Regions from separate parts of the Arthrobacter sp. SPT-J7 genome, predicted to be linked through region 1. Evidence: riboswitches for the same ligand, from Rfam matches in the RefSeq annotation. Region 1 holds a riboswitch; each other region holds the start of a gene.
What was found. A riboswitch is a leader RNA that binds a small molecule or an ion and turns the genes downstream of it on or off. The one in region 1 is predicted to bind thiamine pyrophosphate.
Positions count from the first base shown of each region.

Region 2: another riboswitch for thiamine pyrophosphate. It lies ahead of AC5RWX_RS24375 (FAD-dependent oxidoreductase); the one in region 1 lies ahead of AC5RWX_RS16200 (ECF transporter S component).
Region 3: another riboswitch for thiamine pyrophosphate. It lies ahead of AC5RWX_RS18690 (ECF transporter S component); the one in region 1 lies ahead of AC5RWX_RS16200 (ECF transporter S component).
Region 4: another riboswitch for thiamine pyrophosphate. It lies ahead of AC5RWX_RS00390 (YkoF family thiamine/hydroxymethylpyrimidine-binding protein); the one in region 1 lies ahead of AC5RWX_RS16200 (ECF transporter S component).

Region 1 is NZ_JBNHFF010000011.1:83,632-87,833, forward strand. It holds gene AC5RWX_RS16190 (energy-coupling factor transporter transmembrane component T family protein) at 1-278, opposite strand, end outside; gene AC5RWX_RS16195 (ABC transporter ATP-binding protein) at 275-1,792, opposite strand; gene AC5RWX_RS16200 (ECF transporter S component) at 1,801-2,421, opposite strand; TPP riboswitch at 2,466-2,598, opposite strand; gene AC5RWX_RS16205 (DUF4235 domain-containing protein) at 2,778-3,038, shown strand; partial or broken gene mnhG (monovalent cation/H(+) antiporter subunit G) at 3,355-3,723, opposite strand; gene AC5RWX_RS16215 (MrpF/PhaF family protein) at 3,701-3,970, opposite strand; gene AC5RWX_RS16220 (Na+/H+ antiporter subunit E) at 3,982-4,202, opposite strand, start outside.
Region 2 is NZ_JBNHFF010000089.1:2,659-6,860, reverse strand. It holds gene AC5RWX_RS24385 (thiazole synthase) at 1-35, opposite strand, end outside; gene thiS (sulfur carrier protein ThiS) at 40-276, opposite strand; gene AC5RWX_RS24375 (FAD-dependent oxidoreductase) at 273-1,631, opposite strand; TPP riboswitch at 1,624-1,742, opposite strand; gene thiE (thiamine phosphate synthase) at 1,770-2,507, shown strand; gene AC5RWX_RS24365 (RNB domain-containing ribonuclease) at 2,630-4,117, shown strand.
Region 3 is NZ_JBNHFF010000021.1:5,626-9,827, forward strand. It holds gene AC5RWX_RS18685 (ABC transporter ATP-binding protein) at 1-991, opposite strand, end outside; gene AC5RWX_RS18690 (ECF transporter S component) at 991-1,614, opposite strand; TPP riboswitch at 1,680-1,820, opposite strand; gene AC5RWX_RS18695 (heme-degrading domain-containing protein) at 1,893-2,435, shown strand; gene AC5RWX_RS18700 (hypothetical protein) at 2,539-2,748, shown strand; gene AC5RWX_RS18705 (DUF4383 domain-containing protein) at 2,871-3,335, shown strand; gene AC5RWX_RS18710 (iron-containing redox enzyme family protein) at 3,416-4,202, shown strand, end outside.
Region 4 is NZ_JBNHFF010000001.1:91,604-95,805, reverse strand. It holds gene AC5RWX_RS00400 (LysR family transcriptional regulator ArgP) at 1-501, shown strand, start outside; gene scpC (succinyl-CoA:acetate CoA-transferase ScpC) at 611-2,122, shown strand; TPP riboswitch at 2,234-2,343, shown strand; gene AC5RWX_RS00390 (YkoF family thiamine/hydroxymethylpyrimidine-binding protein) at 2,374-3,045, shown strand; gene AC5RWX_RS00385 (ECF transporter S component) at 3,067-3,684, shown strand; gene AC5RWX_RS00380 (ABC transporter ATP-binding protein) at 3,674-4,202, shown strand, end outside.

The sequences.
Region 1 (4,202 bases):
AGCACCGCTCCGGTCTTCTCCGCCAACAATGCCGTGGCCCAGGCCCCGGTCGCCGCCGCCGCCAGCAAGGGCCAGCCGCGCTTGAACAGCAGCCACGGGTTCACCCCCAGCACCGGCATCAGCAGCAGCTCGGCCGCCAGCACGACCGACGCGCTGACCCAGTCCACGCTGAGCATGACCACCACGGTGATGACGGCGGCAGCAGCCAGCTTGGACACCGGGTTGGCTCGGCTGAACGGCGAGGCGGTCAGCCGCGGAGTCATCAAGTCCACGCTCATGCTGCCCTCCGAAGCGCCTGCACCGGCTGGACTGCGCCGCCGTCCACGCGCACAGCCGTGCCGCCAAGCGCCGCGGTGAAGTCGGCGTCGTGCGTCACCGACACCACGCTCTTGCCTTCGGCCACCAACTCGGCCAGCAGCGTGACCAGTTCAGCCCAGGTGTTGGCGTCCTGCCCGAAGGTCGGCTCGTCCAGCATCAGGATGTCCGGACTGGTGGCGAGCATGGTGGCCACCGAGAGCCGGCGCTTCTCGCCGCCGGAGAGGGTAAACGGGTTGGCCCGCAGCAGCCGGGTCAGGCGGAGCCGTTCGGCAATGCTGTCCACCAACTGCCGGACCTCCGGCTCGGGCAGCTTCGCCACCCGCCGCGGACCGAACTCCAGTTCGTCGGCCACGGTGCTGGTCAGGAATTGATGTTCCGGTTCTTGGAACACGCTGCCAATCCGGGCCACCAGCTGGGCGGACTTCCATTTCACCGGGGACTGCGCCGCGCCACGGTGCAGCGCCGGGGTCGCGAACAGCCCTCCCCCGGCGGGCGCCAGCAGGCCGCCCAGCGTGAGGGCCAGCGTCGACTTGCCGGCGCCGTTCGGTCCGGTGATGCTCAGCGCGTGTCCGCTGAGCAGGTCCAAGTCCACGCCCCGCAGCACCGGCCCGGTCTTCCGGCTCCGGGCCGCGTCCAATCCCACCGCCTGCAGCAACGGCCCGCCGGCAACCGGGGCCGCGGGCAGCTGGAGCCGCGGCGTATGTCCGGGAACCCAAACACCGGCCGCCACCAGCCGGGCGCGGGTGGCGCTTTCGGCCAGCACCTTGTCCGGCGGGCCGTCTGCCAGCACGCCGCCTCCGGCCGCCAGCACGATCACCCGGTCCACCACGTCCGCCCAGACGGCCACGCGGTGTTCCACCACCACCAAGGTGGCACCGGTCCGGTCCAGCACCCGGGCCACGGCGTCGCGCACTTCGTGCACGCCCTCCGGGTCCAGGTTCGCGGTCGGCTCGTCCAGCAGCAGCAGCCCCGGCCGCATGGCCAGGACCGATGCCAGCGCCAGCCGCTGTTTCTGCCCGCCCGACAGGGCCGCGGTGGGATGGTTTAGCGGCACCTCCAGTCCGACGTCGGCCAGCGCTTCGCGGACCCGGTCCCAGATCTGTCCGCGCGGGACGGAGAGGTTTTCCGCCCCGAAGGCCACCTCGTCGCCCACCCGCGCCAGCACCAGCTGGCTTTCCGGGTCCTGCAGCACCAGCCCGGCCCTGCCGCGGGCTTCCGAGGGACGCAGCCCGGCCACGGTGAGCCGCCCGACTTCCTCGCCTTCCCCGTCGTCGCCGAGCACGCCCGCCATCGCGTGCAGCAGCGTGGACTTCCCGGCGCCGGAGGCACCCAGTAACAGCACCCGTTCACCGGCTGCAATGCTGAAGCTGGCCCCGCTGACCGCCGGATCCTTGCGGCCGGCATGCCGCCAGCCCCATCCCTCGGCGAGGACCGGCACCGGGCCGGACACCGCCGTCGTACTCTGCAGTTTCATGGAACGGCTCAGACGTCTGCCGCGCGGCCCGCCGCGAAGGAGGACAGCACGCCCGTCCTGGCCAGGCCCTTGACCGCCAGCCACGGCAGCAACCCGGCAATCACCACGCCGGACACTGCGGCGAAGCCCACGTAGGCCAACTGCCACTCGGGCGCCCAGAGCATGTTGTAGAGGATGTTCTCGCTGATCGACAGCGCCAGGCCGGCGCCGAGACCGGCCAGCATCGCCACCAGCAGGTTGAATTTCCGGTAGAGGAAGAGCAGGAAGACGACTTCGGCGCCCAGGCCCTGGATCAGGCCGGAAACCAGCACGCTCATGCCGAAGCTGGTGCCCAGCAGGCCGGAGACGATGGCGGCCAGCACCTCGCAGTAGATTGCGGCGCCGGGCTTGCGGATGATCAGCCCGCCCAGCACCCCGGCCATGAGCCATCCGCCGGTGTAGAGGCCGGCGGAGGGCGGGAACGCCACGGTGAGGCTCTCGATCAGCGGCCAAGCCGCGGACCAGGCCCAGAAGATGACGCCGACGGCCACGGCAATCACCGAGGCGACGACGATGTCCACCACTCGCCAGCGATATCGCGGCGTGCGCGAGGGACTGGGCGTGGTGGGTGCATTCGAAACGGTACTCACTTTAATCCTCCTGGGTGCAGGAGGGGAGGGCGGCCCACGCGGCGCGCCCCGAGAACTCGACTCCCTTCGCCGGTACTAACCGGAGCAGGTTCGAGGGTCTGCGGTCTCTCCGCACTCTCAGCGTCCCTCCCGTGTCCGGCGTGTGCCGGTCGGTCGGACGCTCCCCTGTCGTTATAGGTGCTGTCTAGCAGCAGCACCCAGTCTACACTCGGCCGGTCCGGCGGCCCATTCGGCCACCATCCGCGGGAAAACGCGGGAAAATGCACGACGGCGGCGGGACGCGTGGGTGCCGGGCAGTAGGCTGGGAACGGCAGAGCTGATGACACGGGGACGCTGTGCCCCGGAAAGGAGCAGGCATGACCGTTGTACTAAGGCTCTTAGGCACCCTGGTGAGTGTAGGTGCGGGCTTGGCAGCCACCAAGGTGCTGGGCTACGTGTGGAAGAAGGTCACCGGCCGCGACGCGCCTCAGGCCGACGATGACTTGGAAAACAGCCTGCGGTCTGCCGTGATTTTCGCGGTAGTCTCGGGCACGGTTGGCCGGGTAATCCAGGTACTGCTCAAGCGGGCCACCGCCAAGGCAGTCCGGCACTACGAAAAGACCCCGGAACTCGTCTAGAGCGCGTAAGGAACACGCCGGCGGGGACGGGGCTGCAGCCTCGTCCCCGTCGGCTCTCCTGGTCCTTGGGCGGCGCTGGACTTTGTGCGGAACCAGACCCTGTGGGGCACTAGGACTTGTGCGGTCCGGCGGAGTCGTGGTCTTTCCGGACTCGACCAGCCGCCGTCGCCGCACTTCGCCTGTCACCGACCCCGGGGTCCGTGCCGAGTGCAGCAGCGCCGTCCGCAGCGTCTGCGGGCTCGGCCGCAGCAGCGTCCGCCTCGGCCGCGTCGGCCTCGCCGGCGTCCACCGCTGCGGCGTCGAGCTCCGCTTCCGGCTCTTCTTCGGCTGCCGCTTCCACCACCGCGTCGAGGTCGTCCACGCTGAGGATTTCCCTCCGCAAGTGTTTGGTGCGGTATCCGGCGCGGCCCACCATGTGTGCCGAGACCGGCACGGTGAGCAGCTGGAACAGCCATGCGATGAGCAACACGGGCACCGCCGCCCAGCTGCCCAGCTGGAGTCCTAAACCTGTCAGCAGCAGCAGCAAGCCGAACACCTGCGGTTTCGTGGCGGCGTGCATCCGCGACAGCAGGTCCGGGAACCGCAGCAGGCCGATGCCCGCGGCCAAGGACATCACCGAGCCGGTGATCAAGCAGGCGGCGGTGGCAATGTCGAGGATCAGGTCAGTGTTCACGGGGCCGCCCATCGGTGACGAATCGGGCCACGGCCACGGAACCGATGAAGCCGACCAGGCAGATCACCACGACCAGCGTCAGATTATTCATGTGGCCGCCGACGGCCATGTCCGCAATCAGTCCGGCGCAGACTACCGCCAGCAGCACGTCTATGGCCAGCAACCGGTCCAGCAGCGACGGCCCGCGGACCAGTCGGACCAGCGCCAGCACAGCGGACAGGGCCAGAATGACCATGACGACGATTTGGGCAAGCGACATGATTTCCACGTTTACGCTGCTCCTCTTCTGCCGGCACCTTCAGCTTTGACCAGTTCCAGTTCTTCCTTGGTCCCCATCATCCGGATCAGGCCGGCCTCGATGTTCCGCACCTCGGCCTGAAAGTCTTCGGCGGCTTCCTTGGTGGCCACGTCGATCACGTGCAGGTAGAGGGTGGAGGTGGACCGGTCTACGTCCACCACGAAGCTGCCCGGGATCAACGAGATGGCATGTC
Region 2 (4,202 bases), on a different contig from region 1:
CCCGCCACACGTGGAGTGGTGTTGGTTTCGGTCATGGTCTCAACCTCCCTGGACTGCCGTGACGAGTTCGACCTCGTCGCCGTCCGCGAGCGCGGTGGTAAACCACTGGCTGCGCGGTACAACCCCGGAATTGTGGGCCACGGCCACACCAAGCTTTTGGCCGTCCGTTGCCTGGCCGTTTTCGGCCAGGGGGCGGCCGGTGACCTGGCTGACGAGCACGGTGATGGAGGCACCCTCAGGCACAAAGTGCCGGGTTCCGTTCAAGGTGATGTTCATGCGGTTTCCTTTGTGGGCGATGTGTGGCTGAAGTGGTTGGATGCTGAACCGGTGGTTAGGCGGGCGCCCGCCTTGGTGGAAAAGCGGCCCGGGCTGAAGGCCGCCCATCGGGGGTCCTCGCGGCCGTCCAGAAGGTCCCGGCAGACGGCGGCTGCGGCCGGTGTCAGCAGGACGCCATGACGGAAAAACCCCGTGGCGATGATCAAGCCGGAAACGTACCCGTGCTCCCCGTTGGCCGCTGCCTCCGGGGCGGGAACCCGTCCCAGCAGGGGCGCGTTGTCGGGCGTTCCGGGACGGGCGCGGGCGGTGCATTCCAGCAGTTCGAGTTCGGCGACGGCGGGAACCAGTACCTGCGCGTCGCGGAGGAGCTGGTACACACCCCCGGCGGAAACGGCGTCCGCCCCGGACAGCGCATCCTCACGCTGGGTTGCCCCGATCACCACCGTGCCGTCCCTGCGGGGAACAATGTAGACCGGAACGCCATGCACCAGTCCACGCACGGTGGACGTCACCAGGGGCTGCAGATGCCGGGGCACTGCGAGGCGCAGGATGTCCCCGTAGACAGGCCGCAACGGCAGGAGCAGCTCATCGGGCAATCCTGCAAGAGCTGCTGCGTGCAGCCCGTTCGCCACCACCGTTTCGGCCGCCAGCACGGTTCCCCCGTCCGCCAGGCGCACGCCGGCAACAGCTCCGTCCTGCCACAGCAGTCCGGCTGCCTTGCCCGGTACCGCATACCCGCCGACGGCGCCGGGTGCTGCACTGCCCCACCCTGCGGCTGCAAACCTGTTCCCGCCGCCGTCATTCGTACCATGGCCAGCCAAGGCGGCCTGCAGGCAGTCAACCAACAGCCTTGGATCCACCTGGTGGTCGGCCGGCGTGTCCAGGGCGCAGGCGATCCCCGGGCTGAGCAGGGGTTCCCGTTCTCGCGCACCCCGGACGGTAAGCGGCTCTACGGAAAGGCCACTGGCCTGCTGGACGGCGCGCAGGTCCATCAGGGCGCGGCGGTCGGCGGCGTCGGCACCCACGGCGAGGGTCGGCGTCGTGATGTATCCCGGATCTGCTCCCGACGCTGCGGTAAGGCCGGCCGCAAAAGCCGGCCAGCGGGCCGAGGCATCCAGCATGAATTCCAGGAGATCCTCCTCCTGGTAGTGCAGCTCGCTCACCGGGGCAAGCATGCCGGCGGCGGCCCAGCTGGCCCCCGAACCCGGCGCGTCGTCGATCACCACCACGGAACGGCCGGAGCGCTTCGCCTCCCACGCGATGCCGTGGCCGATCACTCCGCCGCCGATCACCGCCAGATCAGCATGGATGGTGTTGTCCGCGTCAACGGTCAAGTGCTCTGATGGTGCACCCATGTGTCTCCTTCCCTACGCCGGTATTAGCCGGATCAGGTCAAGCGGTCGGCTCTGACGCCCTCTCAGCCCGGCGCTTTGTGACAGCTGCCGCGGGCTCCCGCAGTACGAGGCCAGTGTAGAGGAACTAGGCTTTCCCCCATGAATGTGTCCCAAACCCCTGCCGCCGGCACCGATGTCCTCAGCAGCGCCAAGATCAGCAACGGCGTCAACGCCGCCCGCCTCTACCTCTGCACCGACGCCCGCAGGGGCCGCGGTGACTTCGACCAGTTCGTGGACACAGCCTTCGCCGGCGGCGTGGACATCATCCAGCTGCGGGACAAGGCCATTGAGGCAGCAGAGGAGCTGGAACTCCTGGCAGTGCTCAAGGAAGCGGCAGAGCGGCACGGCCGGCTCTGGGCTGTCAACGACCGGGCCGACATCGCGGTGCTGTCCGGGGCACCCGTCTTCCACATCGGCCAAAAGGACCTCCCTTTGGACGCTGCACGCACCCTGCTCAATGGCAACGCCGCCATTGGCCTGTCCAGCCACACCCCGGACCAGGTGGACGCGGCCCTCGGTGCGGCCGCCGGCCCCGCCGGTCTGGACTACTTCTGCGTGGGTCCGGTGTGGGCAACCCCCACCAAACCGGGGCGGGCAGCTGTGGGACTGGAGCTGGTGAAGTATGCCGCCAAAGCTGCGCGGCTGGCGGAGCAGGAAGGACAGGACGACGGCGGTGTTCCCTGGTTCGCGATCGGCGGCATTGACCACGGCAATGTGGAGCAGGTGGTGGACGCAGGCGCACGCAGGATTGTGGTGGTCCGGGCGATCACGGAGGCCAGCGACCCCGCAGCCGCCGCCGCTGCACTGCTCGCCGTCCTGGATGCCCCCAAATCCTGATACCGCCGGCCCCTCATGTCCCCGGCCAGGGAGACTGCGGCCACTGAAGCGGGACGCTGCCAAACGCCGCTCCGGGCCCGGATGCCTGCATAAAGGCGCTGATTCCGGCTAGGCTGATTTTCGTGTCACACCATCGGCTGGCCCCCAACGTCCACGAGCACAACAACGCGCTTGAGGAAGCGCTGAGTGCCCTGAGGACGGAGCTGGAGCTGCCGGGCGCCTACCCTGAGGACGCAGTGGCTGATGCGAAGGCGGCAGTTGAATGCCTGGAGTTCCCTGCTTACGACCTCACCGGCGTCGAATTCATCACAATTGATCCGGCCTCGTCCACCGACCTGGACCAGGCACTGTTCATCGAAGCCGACGGCGACGGCTACCACGTGCTGTACGCCATCGCCGATGTGCCGGCATTTGTGACCCCCGGCGGCCCCCTGGACGCGGAAACACGCCGCCGTGGCCAGACGTTCTACGCCCCCGACGGTCGGATCCCGCTGCATCCTGAAGTGATCAGCGAAGAGGCGGGCAGCCTCCTCCCCGGCCAGGACTGTTCTGCGTTCGTCTGGGATTTCCGCCTGGACAGTTCAGCCGAGGTGACGTCCGTGGCCGTGAAGCGGGCCCGGATGCGCAGCCGCGCGAAGCTCAGTTATAAAGGGGTGCAGGCGGAGCTTGACGCCGGCACCGCCTCGCCGGTGCTGCAGCTCCTTAAGGAAGTAGGGCTCAAGCGCGTGGACCTGGAACGGGCCCGCGGCGGCGCCAGCCTGAATATGCCGGAACAGGAGATTGTCCAGCTTCCCGACGGCGGCTACCGCATTGCTGCCGCTCCCCAGCTTCCGGTGGAGGATTGGAACGCACAGATATCCCTCATGACAGGAATGGCAGCCGCCGGCCTCATGCTCGCGGGGAAGGTGGGCATCCTGCGCACCATGCCATCCCCGGACGAGCGCTCCTTGAATCATTTCCGGCTGCAGACAGAGGCCCTTGGCAAGCCCTGGGACGGGGAGGTCAGCTACGGCGAATACCTGCGCAGCCTCGACTCCACCGATCCCCGTCAGCTGGCCATCCTGCACTCAGCCGGCATGCTGTTCCGCGGCGCTGCCTACACAGCCTTTGACGGTTCCGTCCCGGAGGACGCAGTCCAGTCCGCCATTGGCGCCGCCTATGCCCATACCACTGCTCCGCTGCGCCGCCTCGTGGACCGCTTTGTCCTGGTGATCTGCGAGGCCTTGAGTAACGGCGGTGCCGTACCGGCCTGGGCACGGGAGGCACTTCAGTCCCTCCCCGAGATCATGGCCGGGTCCGACCAGCTGGCATCACGGATGGAGCGAATGGCCCTCGATACCGTGGAGGCTGCGCTGCTGGTTAACCACATCGGACAGGAATTCGATGCGATCGTGATTACCGGGTCGAAGCCGCAAAAGGAGAACGGGAAGAACGGCAACGGGAACGGGAAGAACGGCAACGGGAACGGCAGTTCGGGGGTCATCCAGATTGCAGACCCCGCTGTGACCGCCCGCTGCGCGGGGGAACTGGTGTCCGGAACCAAGGTCCGGGTCCGCCTGGTCTCCTCGGATATCGCGACGCGGGAAGTCCATTTCGAACTCGTAGAGTAGTGCCATAGAGGGCCGCCCGGCCGCGGAAGCCGGGATTTGGGCCGCCTGCGGCTAGACTGGAGAAGTAGAAATGGATGCCCGGTCG
Region 3 (4,202 bases), on a different contig from region 1:
CCAGCGCCTGCCCGGCCCTTACCTGCGCGGAAATGTCTTGCTGCACCGGCACCGGCGGCACCTTCCGGAAGCCCTTGCGGCGCACACGTTCACGCGACACCGCCAACTCCTCGGCGGCAAGCAGCAGGCCGCCAGTCCCGGGAGCCGAACCGGCAACACGGGGACGCGTCGGAGGGACGTAGCCGGGCACCCAGACCCCGGCCTCGATCAGCATGCTCCGGGCTTCGCTGAGGACCTGGCCCGGCGTGCCGTCCAGCAGCACAGCGGAATCGGTTGAAGAGCCGGGTTGCAGCACCACAATCCGGTCAACCAGGTCCTTCCACACGGCCACGCGGTGTTCCACCACCACCAACGTTGCCCCGGTTTTGTCGAGGCAGCGGCCCACGGCGTCGCGCACCTCCACTACCCCGGCAGGGTCCAGGTTGGCCGTTGGCTCATCGAGAAGAATCAGCCCCGGCCGCATGGCAAGAATGCCAGCCAACGCAAGGCGCTGCTTCTGCCCGCCGGACAGTGCCGACGTCGGATGGTCCAGCGGCAGGTGGGAAAGCCCGACGTCGTCCAATGCCTCGTGCACACGGGCCCAGATGTCACCGCGGGGCACGGCAAGGTTCTCGGCACCGAAGGCGACATCGTCACCTACGCGCGAGAGAACAACCTGGGTCTCCGGGTCCTGCTGCATCAACCCGGCCCGGCCGCGCTGCTCCCGGGGGGAGGCGCCGTCGATCAGCAGCGAACCGGACTCATCCGAATCGCCCGCCTTGCCGTCGTCGTCATGTTCATCCCCCAGCACCCCAGCCAGCGCGTGAAGGAGCGTGGACTTGCCGGCGCCGGACGGACCCAGCAGGAGCACGCGTTCGCCGGGTTGGATGTCCAGGTCTAGGGCACGGACGGCAGGTTTGGACCGCCCGGCATGCCGCCAGCCCCAGCCTCTGGCAGTGACGGCAGCCGGCCGCGCCACCACCGCAGCGCCGTGGAGGGAAGGAGCGGTCATCAGGAAAAGACGGGCTCCGATGCTGCCTTGCGTGACGCAAAGGAGCTCAGGACGCCGGTCCTTGCCAGGCCGCGGGTGGCGATCCAGGACAGGGCTCCGGCGATCACGGCGCCGGAAATGGCAGTGAAGATGATGTAAGCCAGCTTGTCCCCGCCGGAGTAGGCGATGTTCCAGCCCCAGGGCGCAAAGGAATCGTTCAGGCCGCAGAAAAGACCTGCAGCGGCACCGGCAAGCAGTGATACGGGGAGGTTGAACTTCCGGTACACGAAGATCGCGAAGATGATCTCCGCGCCGAGGCCCTGGACAAACCCGGAGAACAGCACCGAGGCGCCGTACTGCGAGCCCATGAGCAGTTCGCCGGTAGCGGCCACGGTCTCGCAGAACAGTGCGGCGCCCGGCTTGCGGATGATGAGCATACCCAGCACCGCGGGGATCATCCAGCCGCCGGCAATCAAGCCGGTGAGCGGCGGATAAACGGCGTTCATGGGTGCCGAGACTGCGGCTGCGCCTTGGGACCAGGCCCAGAAAATGACCCCGCCGGCGATGGCGATGAGGGCTGCCACCACGATGTCCACGACACGCCAGGACTTGCTGGTGGTCTTCTTGATTGCTGTCGTTGCCATGCGATCCTCCTGAGGAACAGGAGGGGAAAGTGGATACAGCAACCGGCATTGCCGCCGTCGCCGCACACTTCGAGAACTCGACTCCCTTGCGCCGGTACTAACCGGATCAGGTTCGAGGGTCTGCGGCTATCCGCACTCTCAGCGCCCACCTGCGGTCCCTGGCATGGCCAGTAATGCCCGACGGCGGCGCTCCCCTGTCGTTGAATGATTCTGTCGGTAAACAATCGCCCTTGTGGGCGGGGTCCAGTTTACACCGGAAGAGGGGTAGATTGTGGGCCATGGCTGCCAATCTCCCGCATGTGACTGAGTTTGACCCGGATTCCGATGCCATCCAGCAGGAAGGATCCCTGCAATCGCTCATCGCCCGGATTGAAGGCGAAATCAGGGAACTTCAGTTCCCCGGTTTCTCCTTGGACGATGCACTGAACCTGGGGCTGCTGCTCGTGGAGCTGGGCAAGGAGGGGCAGTTTCCCATCGCGATCGACATCACCAAGGGCGAGCAGGTCCTGTTCCATGTGGCGCTGACCGGCGCCACGCCGGACAACGGGCACTGGATCCGCGCCAAGCAGCGCACTGCCGCCAGGTATGAGGTGCCATCCCTCCTGGTGGGGCTGCGCGCGCGGCTCAAGGGCGGACGGATCGAGGACCACGCCTGGTTCGATCAGAGCCGGTATGCTGCCCACGGCGGCTCCTTCCCTGTGTATGTCGCAGGAGTGGGTGCAGTCGCAACAGTGACTGTTTCCGGGCTTCCCCAGGTGCAGGACCACGACCTGGTGGTACAGGCCCTGCGGGAGATCCTTGGGTCCATGCGAACGGACTGACGAGCGGAATGGGCTGACTGCCTTAACCAGCGGGCTATGGACTCCGCCACAGGCCCGGAGTACATTCGAGGCCAGCGGCCGGAGTTCCAACCAGGAGGACGCCATGATCGGTCCTGCAGCTGAAAACCAGGTGCGGGCGGCGGTGGACAAGGCCGTCGAAGAAATGATCTACATCGGTCCGGACCACCCCTACTATCCCCTGCTGGCGGAGCTTGTGTCCGCCGTCGGGAAGGCCTGGCAGCAGGGGTACCAGCACGGCCGACGCGGCGGGCACCAGGCCAACCCCTATGTGTGGAGTACCCCGGACGGATAGTCACCAGCATCGCCAGCCGGGGCTGCCGCACTAGCTGACCGTCCGGAAGATGAGAAGCGTACTTAGCTTTTATTAGTAACCATGCTTACTATGTTGTCTCCCGGCTTTTGAGGAGACAGGACATGACAGTCAGCACCCGGGCCACCGGAGCGAGGACCGGCCTGCAGAAGGCCGCGCTGGCAACGGGCGCCCTTTTCCTCCTGGTGACTGTGCTGGGGTTCATCCCCGGGATCACCACTGATTACGAAGCACTCGGCATGGCCGGGCATGGCTCCGGAGCCATGCTGTTGGGAATTTTCCAGGTGTCCATCCTGCACAACGCCGTACATGCGGCCTTCGGGGCAGCGGGGCTGCTGCTGGCCCGGACCCACCAGCAGGCAAGGAGCTTTCTCATCTACGGGGGCGTTGTCTACCTGGTCCTCTGGCTGTACGGTCTCCTGGTGGGCGATCAAACCCCTGCCAACTTTGTCCCTGTCAACGGCGCCGACAACTGGTTGCACTTGGCCCTGGGCCTGGGCATGATCATCCTGGCTATCCTGCTATCTCCGCGAACCACCCCAAAGAAGCCGCCGCAGGGCGTGATTTGAGCCCCGGCCCAACCGAAACCCGTCACCGTCACCGTCGACGCCCCAGCACCGGCAGCACGGCTGCCACCTAAAGGAGCATCATGAAAATTCCGGAACCCCGAGGCCCCATCAGCAGCGCCGTGTTCAATGCGCTGGCAGGTACCGCCGACACCGGCGACGGCAGCCCGGGCGCCGAAGAGCTGCGCCGCCTGGTCACGGCAGAGCTGGGCACAACCACAGACATCATCGGCGACGACGACGTCCAGCTGGCCCTTTTCTGCCTTTATGAGCTCCACTACTCCGGCCTTGAAGGCGTCAACGACGAGTGGGAGTGGGAGCCGGGCCTCATCCAGGTCCGTCGCCTGCTCGAAAGGCCGTTCGAGGAAGCACTGCGGGCCGCTGCCCAATCAGTGGCCGGGGAGCTGGACGTGCCGCCCGCAGCGGAGATGACCAGTGACGCCGTGGCTGACGTCCTGTTCGGTCTGGCCGGTTCCGACACCGGACCCAGCGTGTCCCGCTACGTGGCCAAGAAGGCGGGCCTCGACCAGCTCAAGGAGTTCCTCATCCACAAATCCGTCTACCAGCTGAAGGAGGCGGACCCCCACACGTGGGCCATTCCCCGGCTCAGCGGACGGCCGAAGGCAGCGCTGGTGGAGATCCAGGCCGACGAGTACGGCGGAGGACGCCCGGAACGCATGCACAGCGCACTCTTTGCCCGCACCATGCGGGGGTTGGGTTTGGACGACGCATACGGCGCGTACGTCGACGCGGTACCTGCCATCTCCCTCGCGGCGGTGAACATGATGTCCCTCTTCGGGCTCAACCGCCGGCTTCGCGGCGCCATCACAGGTCACCTGGCACTCTACGAGATGACTTCGTCCCAGCCCA
Region 4 (4,202 bases), on a different contig from region 1:
CTGCTGCGGTCGGGTCGTGTCACCGCGGCGGTGACTGCCACGCCGGAACCAGTCCAGGGCTGTTCCGTGGAAGCCCTCGGCTCGCTCCGGTACCGGGCGGTGGCCAGCAGCGACTATCTGGCGCACTGGCGGCCCAACGGGACGCCGGACGACGACCTGGCCTGGCTGGGTGAGGCGCCGGTGCTGGACTTCGACCGCAAGGACGACCTGCAGGAGCGCTTCTACCGGACGGTGACCGGCGCCGGCCTGTCCGCGCCCCGCCACTACATGCCGGCGTCCGGGGAGTTTGCGGCCGCCGTCCGGCTGGGTATCGGCTGGGCCCTGCTGCCGGAACAGCAGTGCCTGGCGGACCTCCGCCGCGGCACGTTGCATGAGCTGGCCCCGGACCTGCCGGTGGACGTGCCGCTCTACTGGCAGCGCTGGAAAATCAGCTCACCGATCCTTGATGAACTCTCCGCCTGCGTGCGGCAAACCGCGGAGGAACAACTGCGCCAGCCGTAGCAGCACCGCCACGCAGGAGCGCTCCGTGCGGTGCTTCCGCCCGTCACCAAGGCCCGAACATCCGTGCCCGACGCCTAAGGTGGAGGGAAGAATCTGACGAAGGGGCATGATGCAAGACCGCATTCGCAATGCCCGCATGCTCGAGCGCGTAATGTCCGCCGAGCAGGCGGCCGAACTGATCAAACCCGGCATGACGGTGGCCATGAGCGGCTTCACCGGGGCCGGCTACCCGAAGGCCGTGCCGCAGGCGCTGGCGGCGCGGATGGAATCCGCCCACGCAGCGGGTGAGCAGTTTAAGATCCGCGTTCTGACCGGGGCATCGACCGCCCCTGAGCTCGACGGCGCGCTGGCCAAGGTGGACGGGATGGAGTTGCGCTTGCCCTATCAGTCCGACCCAGCACTGCGCGAGCGCATCAACGCCGGGGAATTGGACTACATCGACATCCACCTCAGCCACGTCGCCCAGCACACCTGGTTCGGGTTCTTCGGCGACGTAGACCTCGCCGTCGTCGAAGTGGTCGGCATGCTGGAAGACGGCCGGCTGATCCCGTCGTCCTCGGTGGGCAACAACAAGACCTGGTTGGAGCAGGCGGACAAGGTCATTGTGGAGGTCAACAGCGCGCAGCCCGCCGAACTGGAGGGCATGCACGACGTCTACTACGGCACCGCACTGCCGCCGAACCGGAAACCAATCCAGCTGCTGCATCCGGATGACCGGATCGGCGACCCATATCTGCAGGTGGACCCGGACAAGATCGTGGCGATCGTGCACACGGACGCCCCTGACCGCAACTCCCCGTTCAACCCGCCGGACGAGACCTCGCAGCAAATCGCCGGCCACCTACTGGACTTTTTGGACCAGGAGGTCCAGCGCGGCCGCCTGACGGACAAGCTGCTGCCGCTGCAGTCCGGCGTCGGCAATATCCCCAATGCGGTGCTGGAAGGCTTGGCCGCCGGCGGCTACCGCGGCCTGACCGCGTACACCGAGGTCATCCAGGACGGCATGCTGAAGCTGATCAAGGACGGCGTGCTGCGGATGGCGTCGGCCACGTCCTTCTCGCTCAGCCAGGCCGGGGTGGAGGAGTTCAACGCCCACGTCGATTACTACCGCGAGCGCATCATCCTGCGCACCCAGGAGATCTCCAACCACCCGGAGCTGATCCGCCGGCTGGGCTGCATTGCGCTCAACGGCATGATCGAGGCGGACATCTACGGCAACATCAACTCCACCCACATTGCCGGCACCAAGGTGATGAACGGCATCGGCGGCTCCGGCGACTTCGCCCGGAACGGCTACCTGTCCGTGTTCATGTCGCCGAGCACGGCCAAGGGCGGAAAAATCTCCAGCATCGTGCCGATGGCCAGTCACGTGGACCACACCGAGCACGACACCATGATTGTGGTGACCGAACAGGGCCTAGCCGACCTGCGCGGTCTGGCCCCGAAGCAGCGCGCGCGCAAGATTATCGACACCTGCGTGCATCCGGACTACCGGCCGATGCTGCAGGACTACTTCGACCGCGCCTGCAGGGACAGCTTTGCCAAGCACACCCCGCACCTGCTCGGCGAGGCCTTGTCCTGGCACCAGCGCTTCGTGGAGACGGGAAGCATGCGCCCCTAACTCCCGCCGCCCGGCCCGGCAGCAGCCGGGCCTGGCCGCGGCCGTCTACCGGAGTGTGACGTCGTCGTACTGGCGTCCTTTCGCCACCTGGCGAACCTGCCGGTAGGCTGCTGGCTTGTACACGGGAGTCCGGTGAGCCGGGCTGAGAGGAAACTTCTCAAGTTTCGACCGTTGAACCTGATCTGGATCATGCCAGCGCAGGGAGCAACCCTCACACCCGTGCCCTGTCCACACCACAGAAGGGCGCGACCATGCGAGCACCTGACGCTGCCGCCACGGCAGCAAACCATCCCTCCCCCGGCAACACCGGAACCTCCTTCACCGCCACGCCGCGCGAATTCGGCGTCGGGGCCAGACTGACCTTGGCGGTGATGGCCGATGACTACGTCGACGTCATCCTGGCGGCGCTGCGGCAGGCCGACGCCACCGGGCTCGAGGTCCAGACCGGGAAAGTCAGCACCTACGTCTCCGGCGCCGAACAGGACGTGCTGCGCTATCTGAGCCAGGTGATTGCCGCGGCCGGCCGCAGCGGAGCGCACGTGGCGGCCGCGGTCCAGCTGTCCCGGGGCTGCCCGGGCGGCGTCAGCTGCGAGATCCCCGAGGGCGGCGCGGCGCTGTACTCGGAGATCCCGCAACTGGAACCGACCGGCATCCAGGCGGCGGCAGACTGGGCGATCTACCCGCTCGCCGACGGCGGAACCGGCAGCGCTGCAGCGGATCACATGCGCGACATCTACGCCGCCATCGACTACGCCAAGTCCACCGGCGTGATCGTGACCGAAGACCACTACGTCACCCGGCTGGACGGAGACGTCGCCCAGGTCCTGCAGACCATCGCCGCGGGATGGGTCCTGATCGGGCGCACCGTCCAGCACGTCGTCACGCATGCGACCTTGTCCATCAACAGCCCCAGCGCGTCCTGACGCTGGCCGGAAGGAATCTACATGTCAACCTCATCTAGCCCTGCCCGCACACGGTCTTCCTGGAGCCTCAAGGACCTGGTCCTGCTGGTGGTCCTCGGCGTCGTCTTCGGTTTCCTCTACTGGGTCTTTGTGCAGGCCTGGACTGCCCTGTCGATCCTGATGGGACCGGCCGGCGACCTCTCGCAGCACTTCCTTGCCGGCAGCTGGCTGTTGGTCGCGCCGATCGCCATTGCTATCGTCCAGCGTCCGTTTGCCGGCGTCATCGCCGAGGTGCTGGCCTCGGTGATCGAGGTCGTCTTCCTGGGCTCGGCGGTGGGCCCGATGCTGTTCATCGCGGCGGCCATCCAAGGCATCGGCAGCGAAATCCCGTTCGCGGCCACCCGCTACCGTTCGTACGGCTGGGCCACATATGCCTTGTCCGGCCTGCTCGGTGCCGGCCTGGTCTTCTTCTATTCGGCCTTCCGCTCCGGCTGGTACGGCCAGGACCTGTTTTTCACCCGCCTGGTCATCCACCTGATTTCCGGCGTGGTGCTCGGCGGCCTGTTGGCCAAGCTGATTGTCGACGCCCTCGCGAAGACGGGCGTGGTGGACAACTTCGCGATCGGGTGCGCGCGTCTGGGCAAGGCCAATGCCCGCTGAACCTGCCCTGCTGCTCGACGACGTCTCCGTTGAGTTTCCCCGGCGGGAGTCCGCGGTGCTGCGCGGCGTCGGGCTGCGGCTGGAGCCCGACGAGCACCTGATCGTGTTCGGGGCCTCGGGGTCCGGAAAGTCCACGCTGCTGCAGGCGATCACCGGGGTGGTTCCGCACACGGTGCTGTCCACGCTCACGGGCCGCGTGTCGGTGAGCGGGACGGCCACCACCGATGCGTCGGTCGTCGAACTCTCGCGCGATGTCGGCGTCCTCGCCCAAGACCCCTCCTCCGGCGTCTGCCTGCCGGACGTGGAACAGGAACTGGCTCTTCCGCTGGAGAACCGCGCCGTGCCTCCGGGGCAGATATCGGCACGCATCGACCGCGCCCTCGCGGCGGTCGATGCGGCCGGTCTGCGGCAACGACAGACGGGCCGGCTTTCCGGCGGAGAGAGCCAGCGCGTGGCGCTGGCAGCCAGCCTGATCGCCGAACCGGCGATCCTGCTGCTCGATGAGCCGACCTCCATGC